DNA from 3 places in the Acetobacterium wieringae genome. Region 3 is predicted to be linked to each of the others. Evidence: a T-box and tRNA genes for the amino acid it is inferred to sense, from the RefSeq annotation. Region 3 holds a T-box; the other regions hold tRNA genes.
What was found. A T-box is a leader RNA that pairs with one kind of tRNA and senses whether it is charged. The one in region 3 lies ahead of CHL1_RS05055 (glycine--tRNA ligase), so its partner is inferred to be a tRNA-Gly.

Region 1 (3,275 bases), 740 kb from region 3:
CAATTTAGAAATTGCTGAAGGGGAATTCACCGCCCTGCTGGGACAAAATGGGGCGGGTAAAAGCACCTTGATCAATATCCTGGCCGGTAATGTGAAAAAGACCCAGGGGAGTGTCAGCATCGGTGGTTACGATCTTGATAAGAAGGAACTGGAAACAAAAAAAATTATCGGCATCGTCCCCCAGGATACGGGCTATGATTTTGTATTTACTGTTGATGAAGCCTTAAAAAAACAATCCGGTTACTTTGGGATCAAAAACAACAAGGCCTATATTGATGAAGTTCTGGAGGCCTTGTACTTAACCGAAAAACGTAGTGCCCGCATTCGGGATCTGTCCGGGGGAATGCGCAGACGGTTTCTGATTGCCAAGGCGCTGGTTCATAAGCCCAAAATCCTGATTCTCGATGAGCCAACAGCGGGTGTTGATATTGAAATGCGCCATACCTTATATGATTTTCTGGTTAAGCTGCATCAGTCCGGAACCACGATCATCCTGACCACCCACTATATTGAAGAAGCTGAAAAGCTGTGCAAGCGGATTGTGATTATTGATGGCGGGAAAATTATTGCTGATGAACCCAAAGAAGAACTGATGGATGCCTTTTCCCGGGAGTCAATCATCGAGGTTCACTTTGATCAGGCGCTTAATCTGGCTGACTTTGATTTTTTAAGTGACTATCATCCGCGTATTGAAGATAAAACCAGGCTGCAGCTGAAAGCCTCAAAAAAGACTTGTCCAAAGTCTTTAGGCAACTATCGGAGAAAAACTTAGAATTCACCAATCTGGTGGTCGAAAGACCAAAACTGGAAGATATTTATTTAAATATCATTAAACATTAGGAGAGCAAATGAAAAGTAGAGTTTTTTATAACAGAGTTGGATTTGCAACCCTCTTAAATAAAGAAATCCATCGGTTTATGAAGGTTCCGGTACAGACAGTACTGGCGCCACTGATTTCGAATATATTATATATGCTGATCTTCGGGGGAATGCTGCAAACCAGAGAAGTCGGGATTGATGGAATTAGCTATCTCAATTTTCTGGTTCCCGGTTTAGCGACGATGGGAGCAATTTTTGCGGCCTTTCAAAATCCCGCTTTTTCAATGATCTCACAGAAATTTCAAAACACCATTCAGGATCTAAACAGCTATCCCATCTCACTGGCAGAAAAAATTCTGGCTTTTGTCTTTGGTGGAATGTTTCGCGGGGTGCTGGTTGGCATTTTGACTTATGTGGCGACGATATTTTTCGTGGGCTATGAAGTTGCATATCCAATCTTTTTTGTCCTCTCACTGACGGCAACGTCCTTTGTTTTTGCCTCCGTGGGTTTAATTGCCGGTCTGGTACTGGACAATTTTGAAAAGATGAATTTTGCTTTGGCAATTATTATCACGCCACTTACCTATTTAGGAGGGGTCTTTTTTGAGGTTTCCAAACTACCGGGATTTCTGGCCAATCTAATCTATCTCAACCCGATCTTTCCGCTGGTTAATGTTTCCCGATACGCCTATATCGGCGTCTGCGAGGGCAATATTGTGATACACGTTCTTTTGACAATGGGATTGCTGATCAGTTCATTTTTGATTGCGGCCTATATCTTCAAAAAAGGTGTTGGAATTAAAATAGTCTAAGCCTTGTTGCGGTTCAGACTGACCGAGTTTTGAGCGCCCATAAAAAGAAAAAATAATTAAAAAAGAGTTGACAACACTGCCTATTTCAAGTATACTAACACTTGTCTCTAAGAGAGGCAATGCGGGTGTAGCTCAGTGGTAGAGCCCTGGCCTTCCAAGCCAGTCGCGAGGGTTCGATTCCCTTCACCCGCTCCATTTTTGCGAAAAGGATTGAGCGCCTGTAGCTCAGTAGGATAGAGCAACGGCCTTCTAAGCCGTGTGCCAGGGGTTCGAATCCCTTCAGGCGCACCATTTTTTAGTTTGTTTTTATATCGTGGTGGGTATAGTTCAATCGGTTAGAGCGCCAGATTGTGGTTCTGGATGTTGTGGGTTCGAGTCCCATTATCCACCCCATTTTTTTATATCGTTATTATTTTTATAGGGGTATAGCCAAGTTGGTAAGGCACCAGATTTTGATTCTGGCATTTCGTAGGTTCGAGTCCTGCTACCCCTGCCATTTTTATTAAGCAGAGAAAAGAAAAACAGCATCTGACCCATTAACTCAGTCGTTTTAAGACAAATAAATATTAATTAATCTATCTGACCCATTAGCTCAGTTGGTAGAGCATCTGACTTTTAATCAGGGTGTCGGGCGTTCAAGTCGCCCATGGGTCACCATTTAAAAAACAGAACCGCAGCGATTGCGGTTTTTTTATTTTTTGAAAAATTAAAATGACGAAATGGTTGTTTTATAATGGGTTGGGGTATAAAAGTGAGATCAGAAGCAACCGCCCACATCACTAAGGAGCAGCGATGAAAGAAAGAAAAACCGCAAAAAAAATTGTAAAAATACTTGGTATCGTATTGGTAGCTTTGGTTATTGGGATATTGACGTATTTGGGGGATTACTATCATGCCGATCAAACGGCTCATGATGCCCTGATTTCAAGTGATCAGGTGAATGTTCGAGAGGAAGGTAATCTGACGATATTTACGCCAACAGCAGGTCAGGATGAAACAGGCTTTATTTTTTATCCCGGCGGGAAGGTGGAAGACATCGCCTATGCTCCGTTAGTACAGGCACTAGCAGAACAAGGCTATCCGGCAGTGATTGTCGGCATGCCCTTTAATCTGGCGGTGTTTAATATAAATGGAGCTGATGCGGTAATCGAAACCATACCGGAGATTGAGAATTGGGTGATGGTTGGGCACTCCCTGGGTGGGGCGATGGCCTCGGACTATCTGGCTGGACATGAAGATCAGGTATCCGGGTTGGTGCTCTTAGGTGCATATCCCAATGAATCGCTGACTCAAAGCAGTCATCCGGTACTAAGTCTCTATGGCAGTGCCGATCAGATTATTGATCAGCAGGGTCTGGCTAAAGGCCGGGATAAGATGCCGCGGGAAGCCAGCTATTATGAAATTGCTGGGGGCAATCACAGTGGCTTTGGCAATTATGGATTGCAGGCTGGCGATGGTACAGCATCGATCACCCAGGCTGAACAGCAAGTGATCACGGTCGAAAAAATTATGGAAATCTGGAAAGGAAACTGATATGATAAGAGAAAATTTGAATAATAATGTCAGAGAAATCACCTTGGCTGGCGGCTGTTTCTGGGGAACGGAAATGTATTTTAAAGCCATTAGGGGAGTCATCAAAACCGA
Region 2 (3,275 bases), 380 kb from region 3:
GATTTTGAGGATATCATTATTGTCGGATCAAAACCTGAAAATCTGCCCGAAATTGGAGGAATTCGGGGTGTGTATCCGGATGCTATGGAGTTGTCGGCATCCCTGGTTGGTATCTATACCGGTCTATTGCATGCCCGGTCTGAGTATCTTTATGTAACGGCTTGTGATATGCCGGTTTATAATCATGATTATGTGGTATACATGAAGCAGCTGATAAAGAGCAATCCTGGGGTAGGCGGTTGCGTTACCCGTTTTGAAGAGTGGATCGAACCCTTTAATGCGTTCTATCGTGCTGATCTTGGCCCTAAAGTAGCTTCTTTCCTGGAAACAGGGCGCAAGAGCATTTATAAATGCTTTGAGCATGAAAACCTCTATTATATTGATGAGAAAAAAGGGCGAGAGTTCAGTCCCGACTGGGATATGTTCTGCAATTTAAATACCCCCAGTGAGTTAAAAAATCATATCAAAAAAAGACGAGACTTGATTTAATCGGGATCGTGCGGCATAATATAAATCTGAAGGTCATGCCGGTAAATGATTCGGATCGGTGGCCTTTAAAAAGGAGTAGCATGAGTTTTAATGTATCACTGATTAGTTTTTTTGTCCTGATAATTGCCTATTTTATCCTGGTGGAGATATTTACCGTGCTTTTTCGTCTGACCGGTCTGCGGGAAGATAAGGCCCGTTTTCAGGCGGTATCCTGTATGACGAACAGCGGCTTTACCACGAGAGAAAGCGAATTGATCCTTAATTCGGCGGCGAGGCGTAATTTGGCTCGAGTGATGATGCTGTTTGGCTATCTGTTTGCGGTTTCCGGGGTTTCGCTTTTAGTCAATTTATTTATTCGTTCTTCAGGGGATCAGATCAATTGGATGACAATACTTTATTCACTGGTTTTTCTTGTGGTAATTTTAGTGATAACCCGATCAAAATGGATCATCCGAAAATTTGATGAATTAGTGGAGCGCCTGGCTAAAAACAAAACAAAGGGAGCATTTTGTAATAATGTTCGCATTCTGGAAATGTTTCACGATAAGCTCATCGCTGAGGTTTTTGTAACCTGCATTCCCCCGGAGATCAGAGATAAAACCTTATTGGAAATGAATTTTCGGCATACCTATAAATTAAATGTTTTGTTAATCAAACGGGGGAATATAATCATGGATCATGTTATTTCTTCTGATGAAATTAAACAGGGAGACCGGGTTTTGATCTATGGTTCAAAAAATAATATAATGGAATTATTTAAAGACAGCATATAAAATATAAAAAAAGTTTCAAAGTGGGTTGACAAAGCCTACGTATTTTGTTATTATAATCAAGCACGTTACAGATGACAGCATTGCTTAGCGGATGTGGCGGAATTGGCAGACGCGCTAGACTTAGGATCTAGTATCGAATGATGTGGGGGTTCAAGTCCCTTCATCCGCACCAATTATAAGCGGAAGTGGCTCAGTGGTAGAGCATCGCCTTGCCAAGGCGAGGGTCGCGGGTTCAAATCCCGTCTTCCGCTCCAAAATTTAATAAATTTGAAGCGATTTGGGCGATTGTCCGAGTCATTCTTTTTTAATCTACTTATGTGCGCCCATAGCTCAATTGGATAGAGTGCCTGGCTTCGAACCAGTAGGTTGGGGGTTCGAGCCCCTCTGGGCGTACCATAAACGTGCTTAAACAGTCATTCGTGGCTGTTTTTTATTTACCCGAAAGTTTGTTGAATGTCATCTGATCAAACGTAATAAGAATAGGAAAATGAAATGAAACCAGAAATCAGTATTAACAAAGCAATTTTACATGTTTTGGATACCAATGCAAGTATCCCGGTGTTATCGGACATGCTTTTAAATATGACGGTGTTGATCAAAGAATATGTCGAAAAACATGTGTTAAGATCGCTAAAGGATCCGGAAATTAAACGAACCATGTTTCGGGTGGGGAGTCCTTTTAAAGAGCGAATCATTGATTATAAGAATAATCCCCATGAGCTGATCCGAGTTAGCTCTGAAATATCGCAGTTGTTTTTTGACTATATGCTGGAAAATATAGAGATACCCTCCGCCGATCTGGTTTTTGTGGACTTTAACATCGAACATGAAAACTATCTGGGAATTTTCAAATTTAATTACAAACAGGGATACATCCACTACGTCAATACCGACAATGGTCTGACAAATGATATTCTGGTTCAGCCCTGTGTACTGCCAACGGAAAGTCAGAAACTGGATGAGTTTATTCTTATCAACCTGGCCAGCGATGAGCTGCTTCTAAAGGAAAAACAATATCTGATCAATAACGAGAAGGCTTATTATATTTCCAGCCAATTGATTTTTTGTGAGCCGGCGATTTCCGAAAAGGAGGCTTTTGACATTATTGATAAAACTGTCAAAGAAGTGATTGTCAGAGAATATGGCGGTGATTATGAAAAGCTGAATGCAGTTAAAACGGTGTTGGCAGGCGACTATGAAACCGAAAACGAAATTGATGTCGATAATCTGGCTAAAGTCGTTTTTGATGGGGATTCGACCATTCAGGAGCGTTTCAGATCGTCGTTGGAAGAAAAGGGGCTTTATGATAAAAGGATTCCGGTTACGTCAAATATCGAAAAGAAAATATTCAGTAAGCAAAAGTTCATTACCGATACCGGTATTGAAATCAGTATCCCTACGGATCAGCTAAAGCGAAATGACATTATCGAATTTAAAAATAATCCGGATGGTACCATTTCGGTGGAGATCAAAAATATCGGGCTTTTAAACCACAAGTAACGATCTGCTGTCACCAGGATGGTGTTTGCTACGATGAGCGGAAGATTTGGAAGGAAGAAGTTTATGGATAGGCAAAAGACATATAAATTAATCGAAAAAAACACTTTTACCTCGTGTGTTCCATTGATCAGCGCCAATCGTAATGAACTGTTGGCTGATGTTGAAGTGGGGGTGGCAAATGGCTGTGATTTTCTGGAGTGGCGCCGGGATCATTTTATGCCGGGAGAGATTCTTACTGTTGCAGACGAACAGGATCTGCTGAGTGAAATGAAAATCAGAATGCCTGATCAGGGGCTGATTTATACCTTTCGCAGTCATTATGAAGGTGGTGCTGTCGAAACTTCCGATGAGATTCGGGCAGACGCAGTGATGGCTGCGATAAAAAGTAACCGGGTTGACTATGTGGATGTGGAACTTAACAACGCGGCTCCTTTTTTGACGAGGATCAAAGAGGCTCTCAAAACAAGCGAGACCCAGTGGATCGTGTCATACCATGATTTTGCGAAAACGCCG
Region 3 (3,275 bases):
GATTTCGTCCTGACGTCGGTAACGCTTGCCAATGCTGCCCGCTTCGTCGTATTCAATCATAAAGTGTTTTGACAGCAGGGTGGAAATTTCCAGGGCTTTATCGCTTAGTTTTTTAGAAAGCGGTAAGACAGCAGCCTTGTAGGCCGACAGGAAGGGATGTATCCGCATGACGTTGCGCTCTTCGGTTTTGTCACCGCTGGTAATCGTTTCTTTTTCCATGGCGTTGCATAAGAAGGCCAGGAAAACCCGGTCAGCCCCTAACGATGGTTCAATACAGTAGGGGATATATTTTTCATTGGTAACCGGATCGGTGTACTTCATGTCTTTTCCCGAGTGGTTCTGGTGTTGGGTTAAATCAAAATCGGTTCGGTCAGCGATGCCCCAAAGCTCGCCCCAGCCAAAGGGGAAGCGAAACTCCACATCCGTGGTGGCATTACTGTAATGGGAAAGCTCTTCTTTCTCGTGATCCCGGAAGCGGATATTTTCATCTTTCATCCCGAGGTCAAACAGCCATTTCTTACAGAACGCTTTCCAATAATCAAACCATTCCAGATCGGTGCCAGGCGCACAGAAAAATTCCAGTTCCATTTGTTCAAACTCCCGGGTTCTAAAAATAAAGTTACCCGGTGTAATTTCATTTCGGAAGGACTTACCAACCTGGGCGATTCCAAACGGTACTTTCTTGCGGGTCGTTCGCTGAACATTTTTGAAATTGACAAAAATACCTTGGGCTGTTTCCGGGCGCAGAAAGATTTCGCTGGCGGTATCTTCATTAACCCCCTGGAAGGTTTTAAACATCAGATTGAACTGACGGATATCCGTGTAATCCATTTTACCGCATTCCGGACAGACAATGTTGTGTTCTTCGATAAAAGTCTTCATTTCTTCGTTGGACCAGGCATCAACAATGACATCCTCGCCTTTTTCAAAATAGTAGTCAGCAATTAGCTTATCAGCTCGAAAACGGGATTGACAGGCTTTGCAATCCATCAGCGGATCATTGAAGCCTCCCACATGTCCCGAGGCGACCCAGGTTTTGGGGTTCATCAGGATGGCAGCATCCAGCCCCACATTATAAGGTGATTCCTGAACAAATTTCTTCCACCAGGCTTTTTTAACGTTGTTTTTCATTTCAACACCCAGTGGGCCATAATCCCAACTGTTGGCAAGACCATCGTAAATTTCTGAACCGGGGAAGATTATTCCCCTCATTTTGGCAAGACTGACAATTTCAGCCATGGTAAATTCTGACATTTTTTTCCTCCTGATTAACATTATTTTTAAATAGCATTTTGGTTTAATAAAAAATACCGTCCCTTGTTAAAAAACAAGGGACGGTATAACCGCGGTTCCACCCAAGTTGTCTGCCAGAAATGACAAACCACCTTAAAAATTTAACGAATTTCACGGCAACACCAGTCAATCACCCAAAGAATTAATGGTATCGCAGCTCAAAAAGTGCCATTCATAGAGTTTGATTACAGATCTTTCACCAGCATCTGTTCGCTTTAAACCATTGACCCACTGAGTTATTCTTTTCTCAACGCTTTTGCTATTAATTTGTAAACTAGAATGAAGAATATCAAATACAAGCCCTGATGTCAACCTAAACTTTTGTTATTTAAACGAACTTCGTTTTCATTTCTTGAAATAAAACCTCAATGACAAAGAAAATATTGTTAACGTGGTTGATGATAATAATGAAACGATAACAAAAAAGAAAATTAAAAAAATTAAAAAAAGGTTCTCTTGCCCATTGGTTAATGTTAAAATTATGTTAAATTCAAAAAGGTGATATAACTCAGAGGAATATAGTTACCCTGGTTAATATTAAAAGATTGAGTTGCGATAGCTGGTCTTTCGTGATGTTTATTAATTTTGAAATAAATGTTACCTTAATCAATGATTATTTTGGAGGAAATAATGACGTTAGAAATGCTGATTGGCCTTTTCGGAGGTTTAGGGTTATTTGTTTTTGGGATGCACATGATGAGCGAAGGCTTAAAAACGGTGGCCGGAACAAAAATGAAAAAACTACTGGAAGTTTTGACCAATAATAAGGTCAAAGCGATACTGGTGGGAACCGTTGTCACAATGATTGTTCAGAGTTCCAGCACCACAACAGTGATGGTGGTTGGTTTTGTCAATGCTGCATTGATGACACTTACCCAGGCGGCTGGGGTTATTCTCGGTGCCAATATTGGAACAACAGTTACTGCTCAATTAATTGCTTTTAATGTGACGGAACTCGCACCCGTTTTTATCGGCTTTGGTGCCCTGATAACGCTGTTCAGTTCCCGCAAAAAAAATCGGGATTGGGGCAGTATCATGCTTGGTTTTGGGATCTTATTCTTTGGTATCGCTGCGATGTCAACGGCAATGGAGCCACTCCGGGAGAGTGAGGATTTCATTTATCTGTTGTCAACCTATGGAAAGAATCCACTACTGGGAGTTCTGATCGGAACCCTGATCACTGGTATCATACAAAGCAGTAGTGCCTCCATTGGTTTGCTCCAGGCACTGGCTTTGTCAGGGGTATTTGCCAGTATTGGCGGAACCGGTGCGATCCAAATCTGTATTCCCATTTTAATAGGTACCAATATTGGAACCTGTGTGACCGCTCTGATTTCCTGCATTGGTACCTCCACAGCTGCAAAAAAAGCGGCCTTTATCCACCTGTTTGTTAATGTATTTGGAGCTATCTGGGTGATGATCCTGTTGGTCGGAATGGACAGCATCATGGCGACTAATCCCATTTATGAATTCATTGTCGGTATTTCCGGCGTATTTATCAGTAGCAGTGGTGAGGTGGTTCCTAATGTGGCAAGACAAATTGCCATGGCGCATACCTTTTTTAATGTAGCCAACACCATTGTGTTATTTCCCCTGATTGGTTATTTTGTCACCTTTCTGGATCGGATCTATCCGGAGAAAGAAGAAGAAAAAGGATTGCAATTGGATGATCGATTGCTCAATAATCCTTCCGTTGCTTTAGGTCAGGTTGTCAAAGAAACAAATCGCCTGGCCGAAATGAGTTTTAAGAATTTTAAAATTGCCTGTGAATCCATCATGGATGGGAATGAAAAGCTGGTTGAAGAAATAATCAAGCGGGAAGAACGCATTGATGAATTTCAACAGGGCATCGTGGAATACTCGGTTAAGCTTTCAAACGAAAATATGTCAGAAGAAGAAAATGACCGCCTGGCCTTTGTCATGAAAGGGAGCCATGATCTGGAGCGAATTGGCGATCATGCCATGAATATCGGGGAGCTGGC

Region 1: it encodes a tRNA-Gly, which carries the amino acid that the T-box ahead of CHL1_RS05055 (glycine--tRNA ligase) is inferred to sense. The anticodon was not compared.
Region 2: it encodes a tRNA-Gly, which carries the amino acid that the T-box ahead of CHL1_RS05055 (glycine--tRNA ligase) is inferred to sense. The anticodon was not compared.

The regions. Positions count from the first base shown of each region.
Region 1 covers NZ_CP097897.1:290,590-293,864, forward strand. Annotated here, with positions in the region: gene CHL1_RS01390 (ABC transporter ATP-binding protein) at 1-772, shown strand, start outside; gene CHL1_RS01395 (ABC transporter permease) at 849-1,631, shown strand; tRNA gene CHL1_RS01400 (tRNA-Gly) at 1,753-1,826, shown strand; tRNA gene CHL1_RS01405 (tRNA-Arg) at 1,846-1,922, shown strand; tRNA gene CHL1_RS01410 (tRNA-His) at 1,948-2,024, shown strand; tRNA gene CHL1_RS01415 (tRNA-Gln) at 2,051-2,127, shown strand; tRNA gene CHL1_RS01420 (tRNA-Lys) at 2,213-2,288, shown strand; gene CHL1_RS01425 (alpha/beta fold hydrolase) at 2,424-3,164, shown strand; gene msrA (peptide-methionine (S)-S-oxide reductase MsrA) at 3,166-3,275, shown strand, end outside.
Region 2 covers NZ_CP097897.1:651,357-654,631, forward strand. Annotated here, with positions in the region: gene CHL1_RS03095 (molybdenum cofactor guanylyltransferase) at 1-489, shown strand, start outside; gene CHL1_RS03100 (TrkA C-terminal domain-containing protein) at 570-1,262, shown strand; tRNA gene CHL1_RS03105 (tRNA-Leu) at 1,350-1,434, shown strand; tRNA gene CHL1_RS03110 (tRNA-Gly) at 1,442-1,516, shown strand; tRNA gene CHL1_RS03115 (tRNA-Arg) at 1,582-1,658, shown strand; gene CHL1_RS03120 (nucleoid-associated protein) at 1,755-2,762, shown strand; gene aroD (type I 3-dehydroquinate dehydratase) at 2,826-3,275, shown strand, end outside.
Region 3 covers NZ_CP097897.1:1,030,072-1,033,346, forward strand. Annotated here, with positions in the region: gene CHL1_RS05055 (glycine--tRNA ligase) at 1-1,254, opposite strand, end outside; T-box leader at 1,328-1,553, opposite strand; gene CHL1_RS05060 (Na/Pi cotransporter family protein) at 1,924-3,275, shown strand, end outside.